Regions from separate parts of the Rahnella sp. ATs2 genome, predicted to be linked through region 3. Evidence: predicted binding sites of a transcription regulator. Region 3 holds the regulator's gene; each other region holds the start of a gene.
The links. The regulator sigma-54, encoded in region 3, starts transcription at its own class of promoters, with help from an activator protein. The targets are predictions, from matches to a motif close to GTTGGCACANNTTTCGCTNT.

Region 1 (10,750 bases), on a different contig from region 3:
GGCTGAGTCTGACGGCATTTGTGCTGATCAAAACTCAGCATCACAACAGCGAATGGTATCAGCGCTTTGTACAACAGGTTGAAGCATTTCCGGAAGTACTGGGCTTCTACCGGATGGCCGGAGAATATGATTATTTATTGCAGGTGCAGGTTTCCGATATGAAAAGCTACGATAACTTTTACAAGCGACTTGTGAACGGCATTCCGGGACTGAACGATGTGACCTCAAGTTTTGCGATGGAGCGCATAAAATCGACCACCGCATTGCCCATTTAATGCAAAAGTTGCAGTAAAAAGTTTCATCAGAAACGCATGTTAACTCTGGTATCCTTGTCAGCCTGAAGAGCAAACGGGTATTTGTGATATCTGTTAACTCAATAAAATCATTATTATTTGTATGGAAAACTCTGCGTGAGACTGTTTGCACAATTAGGCTGGTACTTCCGTCGCGAATGGCGCCGGTATCTGGGTGCCGTTGCCTTGCTGATCATTATTGCTGTCCTGCAATTACTGCCGCCAAAACTGGTGGGCATAATCATTGATGGCGTAACGTCAAAACAAATGTCTTACAACGTGCTTTTCGCATGGCTGGGTCTGATGCTCGGCACAGCGATAGTCGTGTACCTGCTGCGCTATGTCTGGCGCGTACTGTTATTCGGTGCGTCCTATAAGCTGGCCGTCGAGTTACGCCAGGATTTCTTCCGCCAGCTCAGTCGTCAGCATCCGGCTTTTTATCTGCGTCATCGCACCGGCGATTTGATTGCCCGTGCCACCAACGACGTAGACCGCGTGGTGTTTGCCGCAGGCGAGGGCGTTTTGACACTGGTGGATTCACTGGTTATGGGACTTGCCGTGCTGATTGTCATGGCAACCCAGATCAGCTGGGAACTGACGCTGCTTTCGCTGGTGCCGATGCCGGTGATGGCGATCATCATCAAGCGTTACGGCGACCAGTTGCACTCCCGCTTTAAAACCGCACAGGCGGCATTTTCCTCTCTTAACGATCAGGCGCAGGAAAGCCTGACCAGCATCCGCATGATCAAAGCTTTTGGTTTGGAAAATCATCAGTCATCACAATTTGCTGATGTTGCCGCGGATACCGGTGCTAAAAACCTGCGCGTAGCCCGGGTCGATGCACGTTTTGATCCGACGATTTACGTCTCCATCGGCATGGCAAATCTTCTGGCCATTGGCGGCGGCAGCTGGATGGTGGTCAACGGGCATTTGACACTCGGTGAACTGACCAGTTTTGTGATGTATCTGGGGCTGATGATCTGGCCGATGCTGGCGCTGGCGTGGATGTTCAATATCGTAGAGCGTGGCAGTGCCGCCTACAGCCGTATCCGCAGCCTGTTACAGGAAGCGCCAGCGGTGGCCGATGGCGCAACGCCTTTACCGGCGGGGCGCGCAGTGCTTGAAGCGCAGATCAACAATTTCCATTATCCCGAACACCAACACGCTGCCTTAACGTCCGTGGCATTTTCCCTGAAACCGGGGCAAATGCTCGGTTTATGTGGCCCGACGGGTTCTGGAAAAAGTACCTTGCTGGCATTGCTTCAGCGCCAGTTCGATGTGACTGAAGGCGATGTGCGTTACCACGGTCTGTCACTCAAAGAGATCCGGCTCGATGACTGGCGCGCGCGGCTTGCGGTAGTCAGCCAGACGCCTTTCCTGTTTTCAGACACCGTCGCGCAGAACATTGCGCTCGGCCGGCCGGATGCCACGCAGGAAGACATTGAGGAAGCGGCACGGCTTGCCAGCGTTCACGATGACATTCTGCGTTTGCCTCAGGGATATGAAACAGAGGTCGGTGAACGTGGCGTTATGCTTTCGGGTGGCCAGAAACAACGTATTTCGATTGCCAGAGCGCTGTTGTTAAAAGCTGAAATTCTGATCCTGGATGATGCGCTATCTGCCGTCGATGGCCGCACGGAACATCAAATCCTGCAAAATCTGCGTCAGTGGGGCAGTGACAGAACGGTGATTATCAGCGCTCACCGGCTTTCTGCGTTGACCGAAGCCAGTGAGATTCTGGTATTCAGTCACGGAAGCATTTCACAGCGTGGCGATCATGACGAACTGGCTGCGAAGCCGGGCTGGTATCGCGATATGTTCCGCTATCAGCAGCTTGAAGCTGCGCTGGATGATGTGCCGGAAAAGGAGGCGGAATAACATGGCTGAACAAAAAGTGAGTAAAATCCAGAAGCTCTGGCCTACGCTTAAACGTCTTCTGGGATATGGCAAACCCTACAGTAAGCCTCTGTCTTATGCGGTGCTGATGCTGTGGATTGCCGCCGCAGCGGAAGTCACCGGCCCGATTCTGATCAGCTTTTTTATCGACCATTATGTGGCGAAGGGTGAAATGCCCTGGGGGAAAGTCAGTATACTGGCGCTGAGTTTCATCTTCCTGCAATTTCTGGCAGCAAGCCTGCACTATTTTCAGGCACTTCTGTTTAACCGTGCTGCGGTTGGCGTGGTGCAGCGTTTGCGCACCGACGTCATGGATGCCGCATTGCGTCAGCCTTTGAGTGCCTTTGATACCCAGCCGGTCGGGCAGCTGATTTCGCGTGTGACCAATGATACTGAAGTGATCCGTGACCTTTATGTCACTGTCGTATCGACGGTTTTGCGCAGCATTGCGCTGATTGGCGCAATGCTGGTGGCGATGTTCAGCCTTGACTGGCGACTTGCCTCGGTGGCTATCTGCATCTTCCCGGCTGTGTTTGTGGTGATGGGGCTGTACCAGATTTACAGTACGCCGGTCGTTCGTAAAGTGCGTGCTTATCTGGCGGACATAAATGATGGCTTCAACGAAGTCATTAATGGCATGAACGTTATTCAGCAATTCCGTCAGCAAAAACGGTTTGGTGAACGACTGTCCCGCGCCAGTCAGTCACATTATATGGCCCGCATGCAGACGCTCAGGCTGGAAGGATTTTTGCTGCGACCATTACTCAGCTTATTTTCATCCCTGATTTTATGCGGCTTGTTAATCTTGTTCGGTTTCAGTGCCGAAGGCTCGATTGGCGTGGGGGTTTTGTATGCTTTCATCAACTACCTCGGGCGTCTCAACGAACCTCTTATTGAGCTGACGTCGCAGCAATCCATTCTCCAGCAGGCTGTAGTCGCAGGTGAACGTATCTTTGATTTGATGGATCGGACTCAGCAGCAGTACGGACCTGACGATAAGTTGCTGACCAGCGGCGAGATTGATATTCGCGACGTCAGTTTTGCCTACCGCCCGGACAAATGGGTGCTGGAGAATATTACCCTGCATGTCCCTTCACGTGGATTTGTGGCGCTGGTCGGGCACACAGGCAGTGGCAAAAGTACGCTGGCGAATCTCCTGATGGGCTATTATCCGCTGAATAAAGGTGAGATCCGCGTCGACGGGCGTAACCTTGCTGATCTCTCGCATTCCAGTCTGCGAAAGGGAATTGCTATGGTTCAGCAGGATCCGGTGGTGCTGGCGGAATCGGTATTCTCTAACGTGACTTTAGGTCGCGATATTGATGAAGCTCAGGTCTGGCACGCACTGGATATTGTGCAGCTTTCTCCGCTGGTACGGGGAATGCCGGAAGGGTTGAATACGCGTCTGGGCGAACAGGGTAATAATCTCTCTGTCGGACAGAAGCAATTGCTGGCGATGGCGCGCGTTTTGGTGCAGGCACCAGAAATTCTGATCCTTGACGAGGCAACGGCCAATATCGACTCAGGAACCGAGCAGGCAATTCAGCGTGCTTTACGTGCCATTCGTCAGCAAACAACTCTGGTTGTAATTGCACACCGGCTGTCGACGATTGTGGATGCAGATAATATTTTGGTACTGCATCGCGGGCAAGCCGTTGAGCAGGGCAACCACTTACAGCTGCTGGCAGAAAAAGGCCGGTATTATCAGATGTATCAGTTGCAACTTGCCGGGCAAGAACTGGCGTCAGCTGAGCAGGGAATTCCTTCCACAGAAAACGCATAAACTGTCAGCTGGCGTAACGCGTTCGCTACGCCAGCATTCTCTCCTCAACGTCTTATCCTCGCGCCATCCCATCCCGCGCACCGTATTCATGCAGGCAAAATACCTGCGGTTTACACCTTGCACTATAAAGCAGCGATGAGCACTTAAATGGTGCGTGCGCTGCTGTGTGCTGAATGGCGAAACAACTGTGCGCCCGGTCACGATTATTCTGAAAATGCCAGTTTGCGCGGGAATTGCAGGAATCTTTCATCAGTTTCAACTCTGGCACACCCTTTGCTTTATCCCTTGCGTATCGGGCGCGAATCCTCTCGCGGTAAGCCCTTAATTCGAGGAGTGGCACAATGAAGCTGGTTACTGTGGTGATCAAACCTTTTAAGCTGGAAGACGTGCGTGAAGCGCTGTCTGCTGTTGGAATTCAGGGGCTGACCGTAACGGAAGTTAAAGGTTTTGGCCGTCAGAAAGGTCATGCCGAACTTTACCGTGGCGCGGAATACAGCGTGAACTTCCTTCCAAAAGTAAAAATCGACATTGCTATCGCTGACGATCAGCTCGATGAAGTGATCGACGTGATCAGCAAAGCGGCCTACACCGGCAAGATCGGTGATGGCAAAATTTTCGTTGCTGAATTGCAACGTGTTATCCGTATTCGTACTGGTGAAACCGACGAAGCAGCACTGTAATTTCCGGTTTTTATCTCTCATGCCAACCGGTTTGAGATAAATCAGATTAGAAAAAACAGTTTTGAGAAACAGGGGTGGGTTAATAATGAAAAAACTTTTATCCATGATGGGGCTGGGCGCAGTGGCATTATTGCCTTCGCTTGCCATGGCCGCAGCACCAGCCGCCGCCAACGGCGCTGATAACGCCTTTATGATGATTTGTACTGCGCTGGTATTGTTTATGACCGTACCTGGCGTAGCGTTGTTCTACGGCGGTTTACTGCGTTCCAAAAACGTTTTATCCATGCTGACTCAGGTTATTGTGACCTTCGCATTGGTCTGCGTTCTGTGGATCCTTTACGGTTACAGTCTGGCATTCAGCGAAGGGAACGCCTTCTTCGGTGGTTTCGGCAACGTAATGATGAAAGGCATTGGCCTGGATTCTGTTACCGGCACCTTCTCGCAGATGATCCATGTGGCATTCCAGTGTTCATTCGCCTGTATCACCGTGGCACTGATCGTCGGTGGTATCGCTGAACGTGTGCGTTTCTCTGCGGTGCTGATTTTCACCGTGATCTGGCTGACCTTCTCCTATATTCCAATGGCGCACATGGTGTGGGCGGGCGGTTTCCTGGCTGCTGATGGCGCGCTGGACTTCGCCGGCGGTACCGTTGTTCATATCAACGCCGCTATCGCGGGTCTGGTCGGTGCTTATCTGCTGGGCAAACGTGCTGGTTTCGGTAAAGAAGCATTCAAACCTCACAACCTGCCAATGGTGTTCACTGGCGCTGCAATCCTGTATGTCGGCTGGTTCGGCTTTAACGCCGGCTCTGCAAGTGCAGCAAGTTCCATTGCCGCGCTGGCGTTCCTGAATACTGTGATTGCAACGGCTGGCGCAATCCTGTCCTGGACTCTGGTTGAGTGGATGGTTCGCGGCAAGCCTTCTCTGCTGGGCGCAAGTTCCGGTGCTATCGCAGGTCTGGTTGCCATCACTCCGGCGTGTGGTACGGTCGGCGTGGGCGGTGCGTTGATCATCGGTCTGGTCGGCGGTGTGACTGGCCTGTGGGGTGTCGTTACCCTGAAAAAATGGCTGCGCGTTGATGATACCTGTGACGTATTCGGTGTTCACGGCGTCTGCGGTATCGTAGGTTGCCTGCTGACCGGCGTATTCACTTCCAGCTCTCTGGGCGGCGTGGGTTACGCAGAAGGCGTGACCATGGGCCATCAGGTTTGGGTTCAGTTCTTCAGCGTTTGCGTCACACTGGTGTGGTCTGGTGTTGTGGCCTTCATCGGTTACAAAGTGGCTGACATGATTGTAGGCCTGCGTGTTCCTGAAGAGCAGGAACGTGAAGGTCTGGATGTGAACAGCCACGGCGAAAACGCCTATAACCAGTAATGGCTCAGTAACAGGATTTCAGAGAAAGTAGTGCGCTAACTCTCTCATTAAGCAGTACAAAACAATAAAATAATGATGATATGCAAAAGGGGCGATAATGATATCGCCCCTTTTTAATGCACAGTTTTTGCCAACCGTGATCGGAGAATGTTTATTCAGGCGTCCGCTGGCGGATCACGCCTTCCTGTACCGTAGAGGCAACCAGCACGCCATCACGGGTATAAAATTGTCCGCGTACAAAACCACGAGCGCCCGAAGCAGATGTGCTTTCAACGGCGTATAGCAGCCAGTCATCCATACGGAAAGGGCGGTGGAACCACATCGAATGGTCGATGGTCGCGACCTGCATTCCCGGCTCAAGGAACCCGATACCGTGCGGTTGCAATGCAGTCGGCAGGAAATTGAAGTCCGAGGCATAACCCAGCAGATACTGATGGATGCGCAAATCATCCGGCATTTCTCCGTTAGCCCTGAACCAGACCGCGCGGTGAGGTTCTTCTACACTTCCCTTCAACGGGTTATGGAATTTCACCGGACGCATTTCAATCGGCTTGTGACCAATGAATTTTTCGCGGAATTTTTCAGGGATCAGATGCGCCAGATTTTTGGCAATATCTGATTCTGAAACCAGCGTTTCTGGTGCCGGGACATCAGGCATGGTGTTCTGATGTTCGAAGCCGGTTTCCTGGCTCTGGAACGACGCGGTCATATAAAAAATCGGTTTGCCATGCTGAACGGCTTTTACGCGTCGTGCGCTAAAACTGTTGCCGTCTCGCAGAATTTCCACGTCATAAATGATGGGTTTGCTGCTGTCACCGGGACGCAGAAAGTAGCTATGAAAAGAGTGAATACCGCGATCGACGGGCACGGTTTGTTTAGCGGCGTACAGCGCCTGACCGACAACCTGACCACCAAAGACCTGACGCAAGCCCAGATCTTCACTTTGACCACGAAACAGTCCTTCTTCGATTTTTTCCAGATCTAACAGATCCAGCAGATTTTTTAATGCCTGACTCATAGTGGCCTCATGAAAGTTACCGGTGATATTGACCTAAGTTGTTCGGGATACCGCAGGCAGGAATGTTCTGAAATACACCTTCGCTGACAGGTCTAACCTGTTAATCATAGTGGATCTTTTGAAACCTCAGAAGTCTTGTTTTATCCTCGGGGCGGCGAACTCTGGTTTTTTGTGCCATGATTATTGGGTAAGCTGGTTTAAGTCACTAAGTTCATCGTCGGCGTTGGTTACGTTTGTTACAACTTGTCGACAATCGAATAATAAAAGGGAGAAGGATCAATGAAACTTTGGCAGATAGTAGGTGGAACCGCGCTGTCTCTGACTCTTGCCGGATGCGCACAGCATCACGAGGCTCCAGCGCAGCAACCTCCAGTGAATACCGCGGCCAGCCCGGCCACTGCACCGGCGATCACCGGCCCGAACGTATCGGGTAGCGTGTTCATTAATCAGCGTGTGGCCTTGCCGCCAGATGCGGTTCTGACCGTGACCTTGTCTGATGCTTCGGTTGCTGATGCGCCGTCGCGTGTCATCTCGCAGAAAGTCGCGAGAACCCAGGGCAAACAGTCACCGTTTACGTTTATCCTGCCGTACAACCCACAGGAAATTGCGCCTAATGCGCGTGTTCTGTTAAGTGCGGCGGTGACCATTAATGGTCAGGTAACCTTTGTTACTGACAGCATCAAAGAAGTCATCAATAACGGTCAGGGCACGCGTGCCGACCTGCAACTTGTTCCGGTCGTAGCCGTCCCTGTGGCGACTAAACCAAATGCTCTGGCGCCAATGACTAACCCGTCAAATTCGGGTCTGGGCACGGCACCGGCACCGGTAAGTGCAGTTCCGACACAGTCAGCAACGTACTAATTCGTTACTCACTTATTCGTGACTCGTGATGATTCAGGCACCGCTCCGGCGGTGCTTTTTTATTTGCGTAATGATGTGCGCAGCACTACCACTTCCAGCCATACTTTTCTAAATCAACTTTACCTTTCTTAAAGATAATCCCTTCGGCCAGAAGCGCCTGACGCTGACGTTTAAAGTCCTCACCCTGGAGGGAAATTTCACCGTGGCGATTAATCACCCGATGCCAGGGAAGTGTGCTGCCTTCGGGTAACTTTTTGAGCACACCGCCCACCTGACGTGCCGCCCGCGGAGAACCAGCCAGCTGAGCGACGTTGCCATAAGTCGTGACCTGACCCGGGGGAATGGCAGCGATTATCTGGAATACGCGCTGGCGAAAGTTATCGGGCTCTGACATGACATCCTCCTCAGTGTTTGGCAAACAGTATGACGCAAAAAATGTCCTTCTGTCCGTCCAGATTCAGGCGTATTGTTTAAGAAAACAACGGTTGTCGGCGGTTAACTTGCTTTTGCCTCGGGCATCACAGATAATGCCCACCGCTTCGATTCTTTCAGGAGAAATGAAGCCGACAACGTCAATGGGGGCCCTGTTGGTTCTCCCGCAACGCTAACTTGTTAACTCGGTCAGGTCCGGAAGGAAGCAGCCATAGCAGGTGTCGTGTGTGCCGGGATGTAGCTGGCAGGGCCTCCACCAATTTCAGGCCTTCCCGTTTTATCAATCCCCTTATTTTTCCGATTCATTACTCCCTCTTAGCCAAACTGCACCCATAAAAAAGGGCACGTTATCCGCGCCCTGGTTTGCTGATTGTTTACTGGTTTTTTTAGTGATGAACCAGCGTCGCAAAGTAATACACCAGCGGGATGGCGAGTATATACAATCCCAAAGGCACTTCGCGCACCTTACCTGCCACCACTTTAATGATGATGTAAAACAGAAGGCCACCGGCAATTCCGGTACCGAAGCTGTTGGAAATCAGGGTAATCATCACCATCATCAGCACCGGCAGCGCATCAGTGAAGTTAGCCAAATCGACCTTGCGCAGATTACTGAACATGTTCAGGCCAATCAGGATCAGCGCAGGTGCGGTCGCTTCTTTCGGGATCATCAGCGCAACCGGTGTGAACAATAGCATCAGCAGGAACATCACTGCGGCAGACAGCGCCGTCAGGCCTGTTTTACCTCCTGCTTCTGCAGCCGCGGACGATTCTATCAGCGCGGTTGCGGCTGGGATCCCCACAATCGGGCCGAGCGCTGCGGCAACAGAGTCCACCATGAATGGACGGTTGATGTGCTTCATATTGCCATGTTCATCAAGCAACCCGGCTTCTCCGCCTACCGCCAGCGTTGTGCCCATCGTTGAGAAGAATTCTGATGCAAAGAAGATGAACAGGAAAGGCAGGAAAGCGATATTAATCGCGCCGATCAAATCGACTTTGCCCAACAGCGGAGCCACTGAGTGGGGCAGGGAAATCCATTGTTCAGGCAGATGCGTCACACCAAACGGAATACCGGCCACGGTCGCCAGTAAAATAGCCCAGAGAATTGCTCCAGGTACTTTGCGCGCCTGCAATCCCACGGCAAGCAGCAAACCGAGCAGCGCAATCAGCGCACCCGGCGCGGTGAAATCGCCTAACGCCAGTGCATGTGTCTTTGCATTAGCCATCACCAGTCCGGCGTTACGAAAACCGAGCAGGGCAACGAAAATACCAATTGATGCCGTCAGACCGAGTTTGATGGACTGCGGCACAGAACGTGTGACGACTTCCCGCAGACCAAAAACAGTCATCACGAAGAATAAAATACCCGACCAGCAGGCTATCCCTAATGCGATGGGCCAGCTGATGCCGTCACCGGCCAGCGTGACGCCGACCAGCACGGAACCGCCGATGCCGGGGCCGACCATAAACGGCAGATTAGCGTAGAACGCCATCAGTAATGAGCCCAGCACAAATACCAGGATCACGCCGGTTGTCGCCGCGCCTTTGTCCATCCCGCTCACTGCCAGCAAACCGGGGATCACCACCAGCAAATAAGCAGCGGCGAGGAATCCGGTGATCCCTGCCAGACATTCGGTTTTCACCCGGGTCTGGCGCTGATGTAAATGAAAGCGTCGCTGCAACCAGCTTTCCTGCGTTGAGGTTGCTACGTTTTTAACAGAACTTTCAGACATGCTTAAATTCCCCTGACGATAATTTTTATAATGTTGTGTTTGCTATCATTTCTGTTCCGGCGTGGCGCCGGAGGGCAGATTTATTCCGGCCAGATTTCCAGAACCGGGTCGACGATTTCACGCAGTCCGCCGTCAGTGAGACCTAAGTCAGTCAGATGCGGCCCGGCATTACACGCCAGACATGTGCCTTCGATGGCTTTGAAAACGCGGTAAGGGGGTTCCCAGTCGGCTATCTGTGCGCTGAGTTCACGCAAATTTTTGAATTGTTCAGCCAGTTGTTCCGCTGGCAATTCAGAGAGCATTCCGGCAATGGGCATATCCACTTTAGCCAGCAATGTGCCGTTTTGGCTGAGTGCCATTCCGCCGCCGCTGGAGATGAGCTGATTCGCCGCCACAACCATATCTGCGGGGGAACGTCCCAGTACCACCAGATTATGGGAATCGTGCGAGTAGGAAGTGGCAATCGCTCCGCGCAGTTCTCCCCAGCCCTCCAGTAATGCCATTTTGGGGGTGGCGTCGTGCCGCCCGTGGCGGTGCTGTACCCAAATCAGGCTGAAGCCTTCCGGGAGTTGTACCACGCCGTCTTTGACGTCAACGGTCACTTCGCTCCACTGTGTAAAACGTGCGCCTTTGATATTACGCAGACGGGCTTTGCCGTTTGTCAGCCCCGCAATTT
Region 2 (10,750 bases), on a different contig from region 3:
GCATCTTCAGTTTCTTCAACACGCAATGCAACGTTGTGCACCAGTTCTTTGTTCAGACGGTCAAGGATCTGACGTGAAGTCACATACTTACCTTCTTTACCACAGAACGGAGAGGTGTTTACGTTGAAGTACATGGTTACTGTTGGTTCATCAACGCTCAGCGCTGGCAGAGCTTCAACATTCGCCGGATCACAGATTGTGTCGGAGATGTTCAGTTCGCCCAGGCCGGTGATTGCGATGATGTCGCCCGCTTCAGCAACGGTGGCTTCGATACGCTCAAGACCCATGTGGGTCAGAACTTTACCGACTTTACCGTTACGGGTTTTGCCTTCGCTGTCGATGACAGTGATTTGCTGGTTAGGCTTAACGGTACCGCGTTTGATGCGGCCGATGCCGATGACGCCAACATAGTTGTTGTAGTCCAGCTGAGAGATTTGCATCTGGAAAGGTGCATCCATCTCAACTTGTGGCGGAGATACGTGGTCAACGATCGCCTGGTACAACGGGGTCATGTCTTCGGCCATATCGTTATGGTCGTTACCCGCGATACCCATCAATGCGGATGCATAGATGATTGGGAAATCGAGTTGTTCGTCGGTTGCGTCCAGGTTTACGAACAGGTCGAAGACCTGATCAACAACCCAGTCAGGACGCGCGCCAGGGCGGTCAACCTTGTTGATTACCACGATCGGTTTCAGACCATTAGCGAATGCTTTTTTGGTCACGAAACGGGTTTGCGGCATTGGGCCATCCATTGCATCCACAACCAGCAGCACCGAGTCGACCATTGACATCACACGCTCTACCTCACCGCCGAAGTCGGCGTGTCCTGGGGTATCCACGATGTTGATGCGGTAGTCTTTCCAATTAATGGCGGTGTTTTTTGCGAGGATGGTAATCCCACGCTCTTTCTCCAAATCGTTGGAGTCCATTACGCGTTCAGTGGCTTCTACACGCTCTCCGAAAGTACCGGATTGTTGCAGCAGCTTGTCGACCAGGGTGGTTTTACCATGGTCAACGTGGGCAATAATGGCGATGTTACGCAAATTTTCGATCACAGCTTTGCCTCAGGCATTAGAAATAGCGCGCTATTGTACACGTATTAAGCGAGGTTCTAAACAAGATCACAAGGATCTTGATGAAACAACTTATGGATGGTTACTTTGTGATCCCTTTCACGGTGCAAAAAGACCACTGAACCATTATGACGCACCGTTTTGGTGCTATGCATCTCAGAGTTAGCACCATTATAGTGCAGAAATTCCGTTATGGTGCATACTTATCGAGTGCAAGAGCCCTGTAAAATGGCGTTGTTTGCATTTTCTCAAAGTTGGCACACTTTTCGCTAATAGTTTTTAGGGTAAAAAAAAGTTTTTACAGGGTGACGCGTCTGACCAGTCAAATAATAGCGCTGTTCAGTCCACACGCCAGTTCAAGTAAAGCTGTTATTTCCAACTAAAGACCAAAAATGGTTATTCGTTCCACGACGATAATGAGAAATTCGGGAGAACTAGTATGTCCGCTGAACACGTTTTGACGATGCTGAATGAGCATGAAGTGAAATTCGTAGATTTACGTTTCACAGATACCAAAGGCAAAGAACAGCACGTCACCATTCCTGCACACCAGGTTAGCGCTGACTTCTTCGAAGAAGGCAAAATGTTTGATGGCTCTTCAATCGGTGGCTGGAAAGGCATTAACGAATCTGACATGGTTTTGATGCCAGATGCGAGCACTGCTGTTCTTGACCCGTTCTACGAAGAAACCACGCTGATCATTCGTTGCGACATCCTTGAGCCAACTACGCTGCAAGGTTATGACCGCGACCCACGTTCTACCGCGAAACGTGCAGAAGACTTCCTGCGCTCTTCCGGTATCGCGGACACCGTTCTGTTCGGGCCAGAGCCAGAATTCTTCCTGTTTGATGATGTGCGCTTCGGCAGCAGCATCTCCGGTTCTCACGTGGCTATCGATGATATCGAAGGCGCATGGAACTCCAGCACCAAATACGAAGGCGGCAACAAAGGCCACCGTCCTGCAGTTAAAGGCGGTTACTTCCCGGTTCCTCCGGTCGACTCTTCCCAGGATCTGCGTTCTACCATGTGTCTGACCATGGAAGAAATGGGTCTGGTTGTTGAAGCTCACCACCACGAAGTGGCAACCGCGGGTCAGAACGAAGTGGCAACCCGCTTCAATACCCTGACCAAAAAAGCTGACGAAATCCAAATCTACAAATACGTGGTTCACAACGTGGCTCACGCATTTGGCAAAACTGCGACCTTCATGCCAAAACCAATGTTTGGCGATAACGGTTCCGGTATGCACTGCCACATGTCTCTGTCCAAGAACGGTAACAACCTGTTCGCTGGCGACAAATACGGCGGCCTGTCTGAAATGGCACTGTTCTACATCGGCGGTATCATCAAGCACGCCAAAGCAATCAACGCCTACGCTAACCCGACTACCAACTCCTATAAGCGTTTGGTCCCGGGCTACGAAGCGCCAGTGATGCTGGCTTACTCTGCGCGTAACCGTTCTGCATCCATCCGTATTCCACACGTATCAACGCCTAAAGCGATGCGTATCGAAGCACGCTTCCCTGATCCAGCGGCTAACCCATACCTGGCGTTTGCTGCACTGATGATGGCTGGCCTGGACGGTATCATCAACAAGATCCACCCTGGCGATGCGATGGACAAAAACCTGTATGACCTGCCACCGGAAGAAGAAGCAGAAATTCCAAAAGTTGCAGGTTCACTGGAAGAAGCGCTGAACGCACTGAACGAAGACCGCGAGTTCCTGACCCGTGGCGGCGTGTTCACTGACGACGCTATCGATGCTTACATCGGTCTGCGTAAAGAAGAAATGGATCGCGTGCGTATGACTCCGCATCCGGTTGAGTTCGAGCTGTACTACAGCGTCTAAACACAGCGTTTAATTCTCGAATTAGCTGCTGAACTCAGCGCCCGTCCTCTGACCGGCGCTGAGAGAAATACCCGACTGGAGGCCTGGCGGTATGAAAGCCTTCAGCGTCAAAATTAAGTAAGACGATTTTATTTGTTGCCGTGGAAACTTTCAGCCCATCTCCGGATGGGCTTTTTTCTCCACACTCTTTCCTGCTTAACCCCTCTGACCCGTGTTTTGGCCGGGTAGCGAGACAAATTGCACCCATCAGGTGCGGGAGACTGCGGTATGGCAACTGGCAAGCTGCCCGATGCTGGGCAGATCCTGAATTCTTTAATCAACAGCGTTCTGCTGTTGGACGACGATTTGGCTGTGCATTACGCCAACCCGGCGGCTCAGCAATTACTGGCGCAAAGTTCCCGCAAACTTTTTGGCACCCCGTTGCCAGAGCTGGTGGGATATTTTTCGCTGAACATCGAGTTAATGCGTGAAAGTCTGACGGCCGGACAGGGCTTTACAGACAGCGAAGTGACTTTAGTCGTCGATGGCCGCGCGCATGTGTTGTCACTGACCGCACAGATGCTGCCGGAAGGTTTTATTCTGGTCGAACTGGCGCCGATGGATAATCAGCGACGTTTGAGTCAGGAACAATTGCAGCATGCTCAACAGGTTGCAGCCCGCGATTTGATCCGCGGCCTCGCGCATGAAATTAAAAATCCGCTTGGCGGTTTGCGTGGTGCGGCACAGTTGTTATCCAGAGCGCTGCCCGATCCGGCTTTGCTTGAGTACACCAAAGTCATTATTGAGCAGGCCGACCGTCTGCGTAATCTGGTCGACAGATTGCTGGGTCCGCAACGTCCGAGCCAGCATGTGACACAAAGTATTCATCAGGTTGCGGAGCGCGTTTGTCAGCTGGTGTCGATGGAAAAACCCGATAACGTTCAGCTGGTACGGGACTATGATCCGAGCCTGCCGGAACTGGCACACGACCCCGATCAGATAGAACAGATTTTACTGAATATCACCCGCAATGCCTTGCAGGCGCTGGGGGAGGAAGGCGGCACAATAACACTGCGTACGCGGACTGCTTTCCAGATTACGTTACACGGCGTGCGTTATCGTCTGGCGGCACGCATCGATATTGAAGATGACGGCCCCGGCGTACCGGCACATTTGCAGGACACTCTTTTTTACCCCATGGTCAGTGGCCGCGAAGGGGGCACCGGACTGGGCCTCTCTATCGCACGCAGTTTGATTGACCAGCATTCGGGTAAAGTTGAATTTAACAGTTGGCCAGGACATACCGAATTCTCGGTTTTCCTGCCTATTCGCCAGTGAGGTTCTTATGCAACGAGGGATAGTCTGGATCGTCGATGACGATAGCTCCATCCGCTGGGTACTTGAACGTGCGCTCACTGGAGCCGGTTTGACCTGCACCACGTTTGACAGCGGCAATGAAGTGCTTGATGCCATTGCGACTCAAACCCCTGACGTTTTGTTATCAGATATCCGTATGCCGGGGATGGACGGTTTAGCGCTGTTAAAGCAGATTAAACAGCGCCACCCGATGCTTCCGGTCATCATAATGACAGCGCACTCCGATCTGGATGCGGCGGTCAGCGCCTATCAGCAAGGCGCATTTGATTATCTGCCAAAACCTTTCGACATCGACGAAGCAGTGGCGCTGGTTGAACGCGCTATCAGCCATTATCAGGAGCAACAGCAACCGGCTCGCAGCCAGCCGGCAAGTGGCCCGACGGCGGATATTATCGGTGAAGCGCCAGCCATGCAGGACGTCTTTCGCATCATCGGCCGTTTGTCCCGCTCTTCAATCAGCGTGCTCATTAACGGGGAATCCGGTACCGGTAAAGAGCTGGTGGCTCATGCTTTACACCGTCACAGCCCGCGCGCCAAAGCGCCTTTTATCGCACTGAACATGGCGGCAATCCCGAAAGACCTGATCGAATCCGAACTATTCGGCCACGAGAAAGGGGCGTTTACTGGCGCTAACACCATCCGTCAGGGACGTTTTGAGCAGGCCGACAACGGCACGCTGTTCCTTGATGAAATCGGTGATATGCCCCTCGATGTGCAAACCCGTCTTCTGCGCGTGCTGGCTGATGGTCAGTTCTATCGTGTGGGCGGTTATGCACCGGTGAAAGTGGATGTGCGTATTATCGCTGCGACTCACCAGAATCTGGAATTACGGGTTCAGGAAGGGAAATTCCGCGAGGATTTATTCCACCGCCTGAATGTTATCCGTGTTCATCTGCCACCGCTGCGCGAACGTCGCGAAGATATTCCGCGTCTGGCACGTTATTTCCTGCAAGTGGCAGCGAAAGAATTGGGCGTGGAAGCGAAAAACCTGCATCCGGAAACAGAGACCGCGCTGACGCGTCTGCCGTGGCAGGGCAACGTGCGCCAGCTGGAAAACACCTGTCGCTGGTTAACGGTGATGGCTGCGGGTCAGGAAGTCCTGATTCAGGATTTACCGAGCGAACTTTTTGAAACGTCTGCCCCGGAAACCGGTGGTCAGAGCTTACCGGACAGCTGGGCAACACTGCTGGCACAATGGGCCGATCGCGCCCTGCGTTCCGGTCATCAAAACCTGTTGTCAGAAGCGCAGCCTGAAATGGAGCGCACTTTGCTGACCACGGCATTGCGTCACACGCAGGGACATAAACAGGAAGCCGCACGCTTACTGGGCTGGGGACGCAATACGCTGACCCGCAAGCTGAAAGAACTGGGTATGGAATAACCGGGCCTGAAATAAAAGCCCTGTGCCAGAAAGCAAAACAGCCGCTTATGCGGCTGTTTTTGTTGATAGCAAAGAAATCAGATCACGCGGGAGAATTGCTGCTGACGTACCTGACGGCGCAGATAAATATCAAAGCACATGCAGATGTTGCGGATAAGCAAACGTCCGCGTGGCGTTACCTGAATATGCGTCTCGCTCACCTCAACCAGCCCGTCTTCAACCAGCGGTTTCAGCAGCGCCAGATCATCGGAAAAATAGTCGGTAAAGCGGATGCCATAGCGCTCTTCCATATCCGCAAAGCTCAGCTCGAAATGGCAGATCAGCGATTTAATGACATCGCGACGCAGGCAATCATCATCCGTCATTTCCAGACCACGCCATAACGCATTCCCCTGCTGTTCTACTCTGGCGTAATACGTTTTGAGGTCTTTCTCGTTCTGCGCGTAAGTATCGCCCAGCATGCTGATGGCTGACACGCCCATTCCCAGTAAATCACTGTCGCCCTGCGTGGTATATCCCTGGAAATTACGGTGCAGCTTGCCTTCACGTTGGGCAATCGCCAGTTCGTCATCAGGACGCGCAAAGTGATCCATGCCGATAAAGCGGTAACCGGAGGCGGTCAGCGAGGCAATGGTTTCCTGCAGAATTTTCAATTTCTCTTCTGCGCCCGGCAAATCAGCGTCTTTTATTTTACGCTGAGCGGCAAACAGTTTTGGCATGTGGGCGTAATTGAACACGCTCAGGCGATCCGGGTTCAGCTCTGCCACGCGTTGCAGCGTATACGCAAAACTTTCCGCCGTTTGCTTCGGTAGGCCGTAAATCAGGTCGATGTTGGTGGAATTGAAACCCAGCGCTCTGGCGCGTTCAATCAGCGCAAAGATGAAATCTTCATCCTGCTCGCGATTCACCAGACGCTGCACTTCTTTATTGAAATCCTGCACGCCCATGCTCAGCCGATTAAAGCCTTCGCTGCGCAGATGGTCGAGCACATTCAGCTCGATTTCGCGGGGATCCACTTCCAGTGATATTTCTGCATCGGGGAGAATATCAAAGTGTGCCCGCAGAAGGCCCATCAGACGGCTTATCTGCGCTTTATCGAGGTAAGTCGGAGTACCACCGCCCCAATGCAACTGACTGACCTGACGGCCCTTAAAGAGCGGCGCACGGTGACTTATCTCTTTCTCAAGTACGTCGAGATATTCTTCGGCTTTATGCTGCTGACGGGTTACCAGTTTATTGCAGCCGCAGAAATAGCAGAGCTTATGGCAGAAAGGGATATGCACATACAGAGAAAGGGAGCGCTCAGGGTAACGGACAGCCGCTTGTTTAAAAGCCGCATCGTCGTAGCTTTCGCTGAATTCGAGTGCTGTTGGATAGGATGTGTATCGCGGACCTGAATAGTTGTACTTCTGGATCAGCGCTAAATCCCAGACGGTTGTCTGTTCTGACATGGGTGACTTACTCCTTCCGGCGTCGGATGCTGCCGGTTTCCCTTACAGGCAGGCTTTTGGCCTGCCTTACAAAGGTCGCTCTGCGCAAACGTGCTTTGGTTTTCGATAACCGTCGTAGTTTACCGAATAACCAAAGGAGATAACATGCAAAGAGTAAGGCTATTGCCGGAATGACCCAGCGCATCGCTTAGAAACCTTCTTTTGGATTCCCGCGTTTGAGCAACTGCATCATATCTTCGTTCTTCTCTTCTTCTTCGTCATCTTCATCGTCGCCGAGTTCGATACCGAGAATTTCCATCAGAACATCAATACGATCCAGAGTCTGGTCAACATAAGCCTGATCTTCTGCACTCAGTGCTTTGCCGTCGTCGATAAGATCAAGCAATGAATCCAGACGCTCATCGTTTTCCAGTAATGTCAGTTCTTCCTGCGGAGACATTTTTGGTTTTGCCTCTGGTTTCGGCTGAGCGGCTTTCTTCGCTTTCGCTGCATTGTTGGTGACGGTTTCCACGATCAATGGCACCGCTTTTTTACTGCCGATACGCGGATCGGTTTTTTTAGCGCCTGCGCCGCTTTGATTCTGGGCTGCGTCCGGATTTGCGCGTGAGCCTGCTTTATGGCCACGACGCTTATTGTCACGCTTGCGTTCGCGCGCTTCGATATCAAGCTCTACACGACTTTTCTTCTTCGTTTTAGCTGTCGCGGTATTGGCGCGCGGGGCTTTCGCTGGCTGTTTCATGGCATCTGCTCTTAGGTGTGTACATTTAGTATAGATTTGCGGCGGAATCTAGCAGAAAGCGGACAAAGAAAAAAGGCAGCAAGTTAACCTTGCTGCCTTTTTCTTTCCTTCAGAAGAAGGATATTCCTCAAACACTTTCCCTGTATAGCATCAACGTCCCGGTTTTTCCTTTGCCTTTCAGAGCCTCCGGCTCCGTTTGTCCTTAAATCGCGATGCATTTCCCGTGATCCCTGAATGCAATAATCGTCCTTGTTTCCGTTCTCGCCTTCACCGCGTAAGAAATACTTTACCCGACTGGCACAAAGGCTCAAGATACCCGCCAGCCGTCTTGTCGGTTTCATAACGATATAAATTTTATCTTATTGAAATTGAATAATATTAAAAATTTCGGCGACAAAACAAGCGAAATAACCCGCATCATGAATAGCAAATGTCTTACATCATGAAGGCAATTTCCCCCGCCTTCATCTCTGTGGTCCCTTCGCCTCATCATTCGGATTTTAAAAACACGAACGCATCTCGGCTCTGTTGCAGTTATAATCGCCAGCCAGATACTCATGCCTCACGGAGACGCACGCTTTGACCAGCCAAACTTACAACTATCATATGACCCATTTCGTCATGAGCGCCCCGGATATCCGGCATTTGCCATCTGACGCAGGCATTGAAGTCGCATTTGCTGGTCGTTCAAACGCCGGCAAATCCAGCGCACTGAATACTCTGACGCAGCAGAAAAGCCTCGCACGTACCAGTAAAACACCTGGCCGTACTCAGCTCATCAACCTGTTTGAAGTGAAGCCGGGCATCCGTCTGGTCGACTTGCCGGGTTATGGCTACGCGGAAGTACCTGAAGAAATGAAGCGTAAATGGCAGCGCGCGCTGGGCGAATATCTGCAAATGCGCAACTCGCTGAAAGGTCTGGTGGTATTGATGGATATCCGTCATCCACTGAAAGATCTCGATCAGCAGATGATTCAGTGGGCTGTCGATGTGGGTACGCCGGTGATGTTGCTGCTGACGAAAGCCGACAAACTGGCATCCGGCGCGCGTCAGGCGCAGATCAAAATGGTCCGCGAAGCCGTGAAAGAATTCATGGGCGATATTCAGGTGGAAGCCTTCTCTTCCCCGAAGAAAATGGGCGTCGATAAACTGAGTGACAAACTGAACACCTGGTTCAGCGAAATCCCACCGGAAGTGCTGGAAGAAGAGCTTTTTGACAAAGGCGAATAAATCTCGGCTTAAACGAAGAAGTCTGTAAGTAAAGAACATATCAGGGTAGCCAACAGGCTGCCCTTTTTTATGGGCGGGATTTTTATCACTGGTAGGCAGAAAACAGGCGTAACCCTGTGAAAACTCCAATAAAAAACGCCCCAGACATAAATGCCTGGGGCGGCTAAAATATTCAGCCAAATCCGATTACGTGAAGTAAAAGGTCTGAAAGATAGAACATCTTACCTCTGTACCCTACGAGAGAAACTTTACCCTATTTCATGACGGGGAAAAAGAACTTTTTGTAGTTTACTTACACAAAAATCGTGGATTATGCGATCACCTTCATGGTCTGAGCACATAATCCTGTAGCTTAATTACAAAAAAAGCTTAATTACTATCCACTTAGTGAGCCTGATCCCAGTTCTCGCCAGTACCGACGTCCACTTTCAACGGAACCGCCAGTGTCATACTGGCTTCCATCAGGTTGCGAATTTTTTCACTCGCTGCAGCAACATCATCTTTATGCACTTCAAACACCAGTTCATCGTGTACCTGCATGATAATGCGGGCACGCGGAGCATCTGACTGTTTCAGCCAGGCATCGACGCTGATCATGGCGCGTTTGATAATGTCAGCCGCAGTACCCTGCATCGGGGCGTTGATCGCGGCACGCTCGGCACCTTTACGGCGCATCGCGTTGCTGGATTTGATGTCCGGCAGATACAGACGGCGACCATCGAGCGTTTCAACGTAACCCTGCTCAGAAGCCTGAGTGCGGGTACGTTCCATATATTCCAGCACGCCCGGATAACGCTCGAAGTACAAATCCATATAACGCTGGGATTCTTTGCGTGGAATATTGAGCTGACGCGATAAGCCAAAGGCGCTCATGCCGTAAATCAGACCAAAGTTAATCGCTTTAGCGCTGCGACGCTGTTCACCAGATACTTTCTCCAGCGGTGTGCCGAAAACTTCTGCGGCGGTCGCGCGGTGAATATCCTGGCCTTCAGCAAAGGCTTTCAGCAAGCCTTCATCTTTCGATAAATGCGCCATGATGCGCAGTTCAATCTGCGAATAGTCGGCCGCCAGAATGATGTAGTCTTTTGGCGCAATAAACGCCTGACGGATACGGCGCCCTTCATCATTACGCACCGGAATGTTTTGCAGGTTGGGATCGCTGGAAGACAGACGCCCCGTCGCGGTCACGGCCTGATGGTAGGACGTATGAACGCGGCCAGACTGCGGGTTGATCATCAATGGCAGTTTATCGGTGTAAGTCGATTTCAGTTTTGCCAGACCACGATATTCCAGAATCACTTTCGGCAACGGATAATCCAGCGCCAGTTCAGCCAGAACTTCTTCGTTAGTTGATGGCGCACCACCCGGAGTTTTCTTCAGGATTGGCAGTTTTTGTTTTTCATACAAAATAGCCTGCAACTGTTTGGTCGAAGAGAGGTTGAAAGGCTCTTCAGCCAGTTCATGCGCTTTGTTTTCCAGCTCATTCAGTCGAATTGCCAGCTCTTTCGAGTGAGCCGCGAGGATGTTCTGATCAATCAGAACCCCGGTACGCTCGATATGAGAAAGAACAGGCACCAGCGGCATTTCAATATCCGTGAACACTTTGGTCAGGGATTCGCTTTCCTGAATGCGTGGCCAGAGTGCCTGATGCAATTGCAATGTAACATC
Region 3 (10,750 bases):
TGGCATTCAGTGTTCAGAATTCATTTTCCCGGCACCGTACCGGGAATCAGCAATTTATTCGTTTTCAGTCATTATCTGGAACAGTTCTTCATCGCTCTGCGCACCACGAAGGCGGCGACACACTGTTTTATCAGCTAATTTCTTAGCCACCAAAGATAATGTATGTAAATGGGTTTTACATTGATCTGCCGGTACCAGCAAGGCAAAAAGTAAGTCTACCGGCTGATTATCGATGGCATCAAAAGCGATCGGTTGTTCCAGCTGAATGAACACGCCGACGGCACGTAACGTATCTTCTTCCAGCTTACCGTGCGGGATGGCGATCCCGGCACCGATCCCGGTGCTGCCCATGCGTTCACGGGTCAAAATAGCGTCGAAAATCACCTGTGGCGACAAATTCAGTTGTCTGGCGGCCAGTTCGCTGATGATTTCCAGTGCGCGTTTTTTGCTGGCGCAATGAACGCCGCTTTTGGTGCATTCGGCATTAAGCACCGACGTTAATTGCATTGCTATATCGTTGATCATGTCATCTTTCACTTTTGCGCTGTTTCACCCTTAAAGCTATATCGGCTCGTTTCCCGAAGGTCACAAGCCGATGCCCGAAGGTTTGTAGCACAGGGTTGGCTACATGAATGTCAGTGCTGTTTCAGTTTGTCTTTATGTTTATTCAGCTGGCGGGCCAGTTTATCAACCAGTCCGTCAATCGCTGCGTACATATCCTGATGTTCCGAGGTGGCATGTAACTCGCCTCCATTCACATGCAAAGTCGCTTCGGCAACTTTTTGCACCTTTTCCACGCTCAACACCACATACACCTGATTAATCCTGTCGAAATACTGCTCTAGCTTGGCCAGCTTCGACGTGATGAACTCTCTCAGGGGATCCGTGATCTCAATGTGATGTCCGGTAATGTTGAGCTGCATAATGTCTTCCTTCTCTGTTGAGGTCAAACTAACTGTTTACGTTGGTTTGAGGGCGGGATGGACAAAGACTCTCGGTATTTGGCGACGGTTCGTCGTGCAACCATAATTCCCTGATCGGAAAGCAGGGTCGCTAACTTACTGTCACTGAGCGGTTTTACAGGATTCTCCGCTGCGATTAATTTCTTCACCAGCGCCCGGATGGCGGTTGACGATGCCTCGCCGCCGCTGTCTGTACTGACATGGCTGGAAAAGAAATACTTCAGTTCGAAAATGCCACGCGGGCTGTGCAGGAACTTCTGCGTCGTGACGCGTGAAATCGTCGATTCGTGCATTTCTACGGCGCTGGCGATATCGGCCAGCACCATAGGTTTCATAAATTCTTCACCCAGTTCAAAGAACGCCTGCTGTTGCTCAACGATACAGCGCGTGACTTTCAGCAGCGTGTCGTTACGGCTTTCCAGGCTTTTGATTAACCATTTGGCTTCCTGCAGATTGCTGCGGATAAACTGCCCGTCGCTGTCGCTGCGTGCGGAATTCCCCATCGCGGCGTACTGCTGGTTAATCTTCAGACGCGGAATGCTGTCCGAATTGAGTTCAACCGTCCAGACTCCTGACACTTTGCGCACCAGCACATCCGGGATCACGTATTCGGATTCGCCGGTGTTGATCGACTGGCCCGGACGCGGATCAAGAGACTGGATCAGGAGCATCGCTCCTTTCAGTGTATCTTCTTTTAACCGGGTTGATCGCATAAGTGCGCGGAAATCATGGTTCGCCAGCAAATCCAGATGTTCGCTGATGATAAGACGGGCTTCGGTGATGAAAGGCGTGTCGGTCGCATACTGGGAAAGCTGGATCAGCAGGCAGTCGCGCAGGTCGCGCGCGGCCACGCCGACCGGGTCAAAACGCTGTACGCGTTTGAGCACGGCTTCCACTTCGTCCATCGTGACGTTTTCATCCCCGATGCTTTCCAGAATGTCGTCAAGAGAAACGGTGAGGTAACCGGTGTCATCGACCGCATCGACAATGGACGTCGCAATCGCCGCATCAGTATCTGAGAACGGCGTCAGCTCGACCTGCCACATCAGGTAATCCTGAAGAGTCTGGGTGGTTTCACCCTGATAAATCGGCAGCTCGTCGTCGCTGTAATCATTACCGGTGCCGGAAGGCGTGCCCGCGGTATAGATTTCATCCCAGGTCGCATCCAGCGGCAGCTCTTCGGGCATGTCTTTTTGCTCGAGCGCTTCGCGGGTATCTAACCCTTCGCTGTCGGTGGCTTCTACCGAGTCGATTTCTTCATGAAGGTCGGTTTGTTCCAGCAGAGGGTTGCTCTCCAGCGCGAGTTGGATCTCCTGTTGGAGCTCAAGCGTGGACAATTGCAACAGGCGGATGGCCTGTTGTAACTGTGGAGTCATTGCCAGTTGTTGGCTGAATCTGAGTTGCAAACCTTGCTTCATATCTTGGCTTTATTTCCGTTGATGAGTGAAAACGGCAACACTTCTGTCAGAGACGGCCTGTTTCATTTTAAGGCGAAACAGGCACGGTTCCGGCGGCACAGATCACAGACGGAATTCTTCACCAAGATAAACGCGTTTAACTTGTTCATCAGCAAGAATATCGGCTGGCGTGCCGTGGGCGATTAACTTGCCCTGACTGACGATGTAAGCGCGTTCACACACGTCGAGCGTTTCGCGAACGTTATGGTCGGTGATCAGTACGCCGAGGCCACTGTCACGCAAATGCTCAATGATTTTTTTGATGTCGATAACTGAAATCGGGTCAACACCGGCGAACGGTTCATCCAGCAGGATGAATTTAGGGTTCGCCGCCAGCGCACGGGCGATTTCAACACGACGGCGTTCACCACCGGACAGTGACTGACCGAGGTTATCGCGCAAATGAGAAATATGGAACTCTTCCATCAGTTCATTGGCGCGATCGTTACGCTGTTCTTTGTTCAGATCGTCGCGGATCTGCAACACGGCCATCAGGTTATCAAACACGCTGAGGCGGCGGAAAATGGACGCTTCCTGAGGAAGATAGCCAATACCGCGACGGGCGCGGGTATGCAATGGCAACAAGCTGATGTCTTCGTCATCGACGATAATACGGCCTGCATCACGCTGCACAATGCCGACGACCATGTAAAACGTCGTAGTTTTACCGGCACCGTTTGGCCCTAATAACCCGACGATTTCGCCGGAGTTGACCATCAGGCTGACATCTTCAACGACCTTGCGGCCTTTGTAGGCTTTTGCCAGATTCTCTGCGATTAATTTAGCCATAAAAATCAGTTACTCTTTTTGGTCGGCTGGCCCGCCGCTGCAGGTGTTTTCTGTTGCAGCTGCGAAGGAACCAGAACGGTCGTCACACGGTTGCCTTTATCACTGAAGGCTTCCATTTGCTGTTTCTGCACCAGATAAGTAATACGGTCGCCTTTCACGTTGCTGTCGAGCTGTTCAAGGTAAGCGTTACCGGTCAGGGTCACCAGATCGTTTTCCACTTCATAGCGGACTTTCTGCGCATGGCCTTTTACCGGCTTGCCGTTGTCCTGCATCTGATAGAAGGTCACCGGATTACCGTAACCTTCAACCACTTCTTTGCCGGAAACGCCTTGCGGGCGGATGACGACAACTTTGTCCGCTTTAACCTGGATCGTACCCTGGTTTACCACCACATTACCGGTAAAGGTCGCGGTATTGGTATTCACGTCCAGCGCCTGATTAGCCGAATCAATGGTAATCGGTTTGGTCGTGTCATCTTTCAGGGCGAATGCCGGAACGCTGACGGCTAACAATGAGCTGACGATCAGGAGATTACGGATTTTATTTTTTGCTTTGAATTTCATAAGAGGTCGTTACCTTTTCGATCAGCTCTGCTGTTTTATCACGCAGATTACCACGCATTTTCATGCCGTTAGATGTAAAACCTGTGCCATAAAGCGTTACTTCATCATCTGAGGCAACGTCCTGTGTCGTCAGGTTAACCCGTGCATTGTCCGTTTTGATTCTTTGCAACTGAGAAGTCTCAGGTGTCAGGCTGTCTGCCTGCACATGCCCGTAAAGATAGAGCATTTTATCCTGAGTCAGCTTGGCCTTGTCAGAATGCAGCACCCACGTCGGGACTTTGTTCTTGTCGTACATGGTCGCTACCGGATTAGTAAACCATGTCACCTGATCAGTGGTGTAATATTTCACCTGATCTGAAACCAGTTTATACGTCAGGCTACCCAGCGGATCGTACACCATCGTGACGGTGTGGGAGCTCTGGTAGGTCGGATCCTGATCGTTGACCGCCGGCTGGACGTCATCGCTGTTGTCAGACATTGACCAGCCGATCAGCACCAGAACGATGGCTGTCAGCGCCAGAATAATCCAAAGTCTTGTTTTACTCATATCGACAGCCCTTTGGCGTCCTCCAGCTTACCCTGTGCCAGTAAAATCAAATCGCACAATTCGCGTACTGCACCACGTCCGCCGGCAATTCGGGTGACATAATGCGCTTTCGGCAACAGGATGGGATGCGCGTCCTGAACGGCCACGGAAAGACCAACTTCAGCCATAACCGGCCAGTCGATCAGGTCATCACCGATGTAGGCCACTTCTTCGGCCCGCAAAGACAGTGTATCTAACAGTTCGCGGAAGGCCAAAAGCTTATCCGATTGTCCCTGGTACAAGTGGCGTATACCGAGGGTTTCAGCGCGATCTTCCAGTAATTTCGCATTGCGGCCTGTAATAATCGAGACCTCAATGTCCGAAGTCAGCAGGCAGCGGATACCGTAACCGTCGCGAACGTTAAAACTTTTCAGCTCTTCTCCCTGATTTCCCATGTAGATCAGGCCATCAGACATCACGCCATCTACATCGCAAATCAGCAGGCGGATAGCTTTCGCCCGTTCCAGCACTTGCGTGCTGACCGGACCGTAGCAAGTTTCCACCAGGGCTGCGCTATTACTCATTCAGGGGATTCCTCAATTAAACTACGCCAGCGCGCAGCATGTCGTGCATATGTAACACACCCAGCAACTGGTCACCATCAGCAACCATCACGCAGGTTATGTTTTTTTCCTGCATTAAATTCAGCGCATCCACCGCCAGAAGAGAAGGGCGGACGCGGATACCCCCGGTCGTCATGACATCGGCAATCGAGGCTTCGTTGATGTTAACGCCCATATCGAAAATGCGGCGTAAATCACCATCGGTAAAGATACCTTCGATCCGCATCAGGTCGTTGCAGATAACTGTCATGCCGAGATTCTTGCGGGTGATTTCCAGCAAGGCATCACGCAAAGAAGCGTCACGGCTGACATGCGGAATTTCATCACCGGTGTGCATGATATCGCTCACGCGCAGTAAGAGCTTGCGACCCAGTGCTCCGCCCGGATGGGAAAGGGCGAAGTCTTCGGGTGTGAAACCGCGAGCTTCCAGTAAAGCCACCGCCAGCGCATCGCCCATGACCAATACCGCCGTGGTGCTGCTGGTCGGTGCCAGACCCAGCGGGCAGGCTTCTTTGGGGACTTTCACGCAAAGATGCACATCAGCCGCTTTGCCCATGGTGCTTTCCGGATTAGACGTCATGCAGATAAGCGTGATGTCCAGACGTTTGAGTACCGGGATCAGCCCGAGAATTTCATGTGCTTCACCGGAATTGGAAATCAGGATCACAACGTCCTGTTTCGACACCATGCCCAGATCACCGTGGCTGGCTTCGCCCGGATGGACAAAGAAAGCCGGTGTGCCGGTGCTGGCAAAGGTCGCTGCCATCTTGCGACCAATGTGGCCGGATTTGCCCATGCCCATCACGACGACTTTGCCGTTGCAGGCGAAGATTTTTTCGCATGCACGGGTAAAATCGCCGTTAATGTATTGATCTAACTGCTCAAGTCCTTCACGTTCTGTTTTCAGCACATCACGCCCGACGGCCTGAAAATCAAAGTCGGAGGCGAAGTTAACGTTAGCCATAGTCAGTTCCTGACAAAGTTCAGAAGGCAATGCTGTCCGGTAACAGGAACAGAACCGCCATATAGGCGATAAATCCACACAGTAACAGTGCGCCGGCGAGATGGCCGATACGGTGTTTACGCATCAGGCACAGCCCGGAAAGCACGATACTGACCGCCAGCATGACCCAGTAATCGCGATGAAACGCGTCCGGGTTGAACGAGCCTGGCGCAACCAGCGCGGGTAATCCCAGCACCAGACAGGTATTAAAAATATTCGCACCAATGATATTGCCCAGTGCGATATCATCTTCGCCCTTAATGGCACCGGCGATAAACGTCGCGAGTTCCGGCAGACTGGTGCCGATGGCGATAACCGTCAGGCCAATCACCAGTTCGCTGACGCCAAAGTAACGGGCAATCACTGTACTGTTGTCGACAATCATGCCCGACGCCAGCGGCATGATGATAAAGCCCAGTGCCAGCCACAGAAATGCCACGGTGTTGCTGCTGTCCTGAGGAAGTTCGGACATCTGTTCGTACGTCAGCGTATCCAGCCCTTCTTTTTCGGCCGCGCGGGCGATTTTTATCACCAGCATCATAAACACGGCGGCACTGGCCAGCAGCAGAACGCCGTCAAACCGGCTGAGTTCTCCGTCACTTAGCACAAAACCACAGAGTGCTGTGACCAGTAACAATAAAGGGAGTTCGCGGCGTAATATATCAGAACGAACGGAAAGTGGATGAATCAGGGCTGCACCGCCCAAAATCAGAAGAATATTAATGATATTCGAACCAATTGCGTTTCCGACGGCCAAATCCATCTGATCATTGATGGCGGCTGTGGTAGAAACCACCAGTTCCGGGAGAGATATTCCGACGCCGACGACGGTCATGCCAATCACCAGCGGAGGTATGCCTATTGAGCGTGCCAACACTGCGGCTCCGTACACCAGACGATCGGCGGCGTAAACTAACAGTAACAAGCCGACAATCATCAGTACGATAGCGAGAAGCATGAAACATCCTTTATTGGGTATAATGCGAGGTTCGTTGCCTTTGCAGGCAGGCGATTCCTTCGTCAACATGAGCTAAGGCAACATTTTCTCTGAAAACAAGGCCTGCAGGTTCCTGTATGTTAGACGATGAAGGCTTTTAATTTAAAATGATAATTCATCGATTTTGACCGTCTGGGGCGGAAAAGTAAAACGATGGCAACTTTGGTAACGAAACCGGGGTAAGTTTTTGTAAAAATACCAAAGTTATACGACACCCCATCTGGGTCAGACGTATTCTTAGCGAAAGTATTCCGAAGGGATAAACTGAATGAGTCAAAGCGAATCGAATCTGGTTGAGATCAAGGGCATGAGCTTCGTGCGCGGCGATCGTCCCATTTTCGAAGAGATCAATATGACCGTGCCACGAGGCAAAGTCACCGCCATTATGGGGCCTTCGGGGATCGGTAAAACCACCTTGCTGCGCCTGATCGGCGGGCAACTTGCGCCAAGTAGTGGGGAAATCTGGTTCGACGGAGACAACATTCCGACGTTGTCACGCCGTAAGCTGTACGAATCCCGCAAGAAAATGAGCATGTTGTTTCAGTCCGGTGCATTGTTTACTGACCTGACGGTGTTCGAGAATGTCGCGTTCCCGTTGCGTGAGCACAGTAAATTACCGGAAGAACTGCTGCGCAGCACCGTGACCATGAAACTCGAAGCGGTAGGGTTACGCGGTGCCGGCGACCTGATGCCTGCTGAGTTGTCTGGCGGGATGGCGCGTCGTGTAGCACTGGCGCGTGCGATTGCGCTTGATCCGGAACTCATCATGTTTGATGAGCCTTTTGTGGGTCAGGATCCGATCACTATGGGCGTGCTGGTGAAGCTTATCGATGAACTTAACCATGCGCTGGGCGTGACGTGTATCGTCGTCTCTCATGACGTACCTGAAGTACTCAGTATTGCGGATTATGCGTATATTGTGGCGGCACAGCATGTCATTGCTGAAGGTACACCAGAGGAATTGCAAAATAACCCTGATCCGCGAGTTCGCCAGTTCCTCGACGGTATTGCCGACGGACCGGTGCCTTTCCGTTTTCCTGCCGGTGATTACAAAACCGAGCTGCTCGGATAATGGAGTTCCTGATAAATGTACCTTGTTTTGAAAATAAATAGGGCCTTAGCCTCTGTCGGGCGCCGCGGAATAAACACCTGTGCGTCTTTTGGCCGTGCCGGTCTGATGCTCTTTCGGGCGTTGGTCGGTAAGCCGCAATTTGCCAAACAATGGCCGCTGCTGATCAAGCAGCTCTACAGCGTTGGCGTGCTTTCCCTGCTGATCATCCTGGTTTCCGGCCTGTTTATCGGCATGGTACTGGGCTTGCAGGGATACCTGATTTTAACCACCTACAGCGCTGAGGCCAGCCTCGGTATGATGGTGGCGCTTTCCCTGCTGCGTGAGCTGGGTCCTGTGGTAACGGCGCTGCTGTTTGCTGGTCGTGCGGGTTCTGCCCTGACCGCTGAGCTGGGGCTGATGAAGGCCACCGAGCAAATTTCCAGTCTGGAAATGATGGCTATCGATCCGCTGCGCCGCGTTGTGGCACCGCGTTTCTGGGCTGGCCTGATTTCCATGCCTCTGCTGACGGCGATTTTTGTCGCAGTCGGGATCTGGGGCGGCTCGCTGGTCGGCGTGGACTGGAAAGGCATCGATAGCGGATTCTTCTGGTCAGCGATGCAAACTTCCGTAGACTGGCGGACTGACCTGCTTAACTGCCTGATTAAAAGCCTTGTTTTCGCTATCACAGTGACCTGGATTGCGTTGTTCAATGGCTATGATGCGATACCGACGTCCGAAGGGATCAGCCGGGCAACGACACGTACTGTGGTGCATTCGTCACTGGCGGTGCTGGGATTGGATTTTGTGCTGACAGCACTGATGTTTGGAAATTAAACCATGCAAACGAAAAAGAGTGAAATCTGGGTAGGCGCATTTTTGATCATCGCACTGATTGCGGTGTTATTCCTGTGCCTGAAAGTGGCCGACATCCGTTCTATCGGCTCTGACCCGACTTACCGCATTTCTGCGGACTTCGACAATATCGGCGGCCTGAAAAGCGGTTCTCCGGTCAAAGTCGGCGGTGTGGTGATTGGTCGCGTCAGCAGCATATCGCTTGATAAAAACTATTCTCCACGCGTAGAAATGGATATTGACCAGAAGTACAACCAGATCCCGAGTACCAGTACGCTGGCTATCCGCACCTCTGGTTTACTGGGCGAGCAATTCCTGGCGCTGAACATTGGTTTTGAAGACCCTGACATGGGAACGACTATCCTTAAAAACGGTGGCGTCATTCAGGACACCAAATCGGCGCTGGTTCTCGAAGACCTGATTGGCCAGTTCCTTTATAAGAGCGGCGACGGGAAAGCGGATCCGGATGCAGGGTCTGCGACCGCAGCACCCGCGGGCGATTCTGCCCCTGCGCCAGACGCTAACACGGCTCCACAACCGGCTGCTCATTAAGAACTTGCTACTACGGATTCTCCATCAAAGAGGAAATGATTATGTTTAAACGTTTAGTGATCGCCGCACTGCTGGTGGTTATGGCTCCGCTGGCCAATGCCGCGGTTGATAAAACCAACCCTTACAGCGTGATGAATGAAGCGGCGAACAAAACCTTCACCCGCCTCAAAACCGAACAGCCGAAAATCAAGCAGGATCCTAACTACCTGCGCCAGATCGTGCGTGAAGAACTGCTGCCGTACGTGCAGATCAAATACGCCGGTGCGCTGGTGTTAGGTCGCTACTATCAACAGGCGACCCCTGCACAACGTGAGGCGTATTTCGCTGCGTTCTCTGACTATCTGCAACAGGCTTATGGTCAGGCGCTGGCGATGTACAACGGCCAGAACTATACCGTACAGCCGGAACAGTCTTACGCAGATAAAGACATCATTGCTATCCGCGTGACCATTACCGATCCGAACGGTCGTCCGCCAGTGCGTCTGGATTTCCAGTGGCGTAAAAACAGCCGTACCGGCGAATGGCAGGCATACGACATGATCGCCGAAGGCGTCAGTATGATTTCGACCAAGCAAAACGAATGGGTGGATATCCTGCGTCAGAAAGGGATTGATGGTCTGACTGCGCGTCTGAAACAAGCTGCTGCAGAACCGATTACCCTGGATAAAAAATGAGTGAAGCATTGCGCTGGGAATCGCAGCCGCCGCGACTGACGTTGCACGGTGAACTGGATCGCGAAACGCTGGTCCCCTTCTGGGATGCGCGCAAAAAGCTGATGTCCGGGATTACCTGTCTGGATGTTTCCGGGCTGGAGCGTGTGGATTCTTCCGGTCTGGCGCTGTTAGTGCATTTGCGTGAAGAGGCCAGCCAGCAGGGCGTTTCTCTGACGGTGGCTGGTATCACCGACAGACTGAATACTCTGATTGCGCTCTACAATCTGCAGGACATTATTCCGGCTGCCTGAGCAAATAAGCCAGCAGTTCCGGTAAGTTAGGCGGCTGAAGACGTACCGTCGCCTGACGCTCTCCAAAGCCCCTGTGCGAAACTCTTGCTCAGGGGCTTTTTCGTGGTTTAAGAATTGCGCCGATCCCTATAAGATATCGGGCTGTTATGATTCTTCAGAAGAATAGATCCCCTATGGAAACGAGTGAAATTAAAGATGTGCTGATGAACGCATTGGCACTGGACGAAGCCCACATTACTGGCGATGGCAGTCATTTTCAGGCCATTGTCGTTGGTGCGATGTTTGATGGCATGAGCCGCGTGAAAAAACAACAGACCGTTTACGCCCCGCTGATGGAATACATCGCCGACAACCGAATCCACGCACTGTCTATCAAGGCTTATACCCCTGAAGAATGGGCGCGTGACCGTA

Region 1: the regulator sigma-54 is predicted to act here: its motif matches at 4,233-4,252, upstream of glnK (P-II family nitrogen regulator).
Region 2: the regulator sigma-54 is predicted to act here: its motif matches at 1,330-1,349, upstream of glnA (glutamate--ammonia ligase).

What each region holds. Positions count from the first base shown of each region.
Region 1 is NZ_JBLYPL010000009.1:127,461-138,210, reverse strand. Features, by position in the region: gene ACJY2G_RS11655 (Lrp/AsnC family transcriptional regulator) at 1-275, shown strand, start outside; gene ACJY2G_RS11650 (SmdA family multidrug ABC transporter permease/ATP-binding protein) at 411-2,171, shown strand; gene ACJY2G_RS11645 (SmdB family multidrug efflux ABC transporter permease/ATP-binding protein) at 2,173-3,972, shown strand; gene glnK (P-II family nitrogen regulator) at 4,314-4,652, shown strand; gene amtB (ammonium transporter AmtB) at 4,738-6,027, shown strand; gene tesB (acyl-CoA thioesterase II) at 6,179-7,045, opposite strand; gene ACJY2G_RS11625 (YbaY family lipoprotein) at 7,325-7,906, shown strand; gene ACJY2G_RS11620 (MGMT family protein) at 7,992-8,300, opposite strand; RNA gene ffs (signal recognition particle sRNA small type) at 8,492-8,588, shown strand; gene ACJY2G_RS11610 (NCS2 family permease) at 8,725-10,074, opposite strand; gene ACJY2G_RS11605 (adenine deaminase) at 10,155-10,750, opposite strand, start outside.
Region 2 is NZ_JBLYPL010000027.1:47,278-58,027, forward strand. Features, by position in the region: gene typA (ribosome-dependent GTPase TypA) at 1-1,058, opposite strand, end outside; gene glnA (glutamate--ammonia ligase) at 1,516-2,925, shown strand; gene glnL (nitrogen regulation protein NR(II)) at 3,193-4,242, shown strand; gene glnG (nitrogen regulation protein NR(I)) at 4,250-5,662, shown strand; gene hemN (oxygen-independent coproporphyrinogen III oxidase) at 5,740-7,113, opposite strand; gene yihI (Der GTPase-activating protein YihI) at 7,301-7,852, opposite strand; gene yihA (ribosome biogenesis GTP-binding protein YihA/YsxC) at 8,432-9,082, shown strand; gene ACJY2G_RS22580 (spot 42 RNA, inhibition of DNA synthesis) at 9,255-9,302, opposite strand; gene polA (DNA polymerase I) at 9,467-10,750, opposite strand, start outside.
Region 3 is NZ_JBLYPL010000001.1:130,788-141,537, forward strand. Features, by position in the region: gene ptsN (PTS IIA-like nitrogen regulatory protein PtsN) at 55-537, opposite strand; gene hpf (ribosome hibernation promoting factor) at 636-923, opposite strand; gene rpoN (RNA polymerase factor sigma-54) at 947-2,380, opposite strand; gene lptB (LPS export ABC transporter ATP-binding protein) at 2,483-3,208, opposite strand; gene lptA (lipopolysaccharide ABC transporter substrate-binding protein LptA) at 3,214-3,771, opposite strand; gene lptC (LPS export ABC transporter periplasmic protein LptC) at 3,749-4,318, opposite strand; gene kdsC (3-deoxy-manno-octulosonate-8-phosphatase KdsC) at 4,315-4,881, opposite strand; gene kdsD (arabinose-5-phosphate isomerase KdsD) at 4,898-5,884, opposite strand; gene ACJY2G_RS00650 (calcium/sodium antiporter) at 5,904-6,881, opposite strand; gene mlaF (phospholipid ABC transporter ATP-binding protein MlaF) at 7,189-7,992, shown strand; gene mlaE (lipid asymmetry maintenance ABC transporter permease subunit MlaE) at 8,008-8,805, shown strand; gene mlaD (outer membrane lipid asymmetry maintenance protein MlaD) at 8,809-9,375, shown strand; gene mlaC (phospholipid-binding protein MlaC) at 9,417-10,049, shown strand; gene mlaB (lipid asymmetry maintenance protein MlaB) at 10,046-10,339, shown strand; gene ibaG (BolA family iron metabolism protein IbaG) at 10,513-10,750, shown strand, end outside.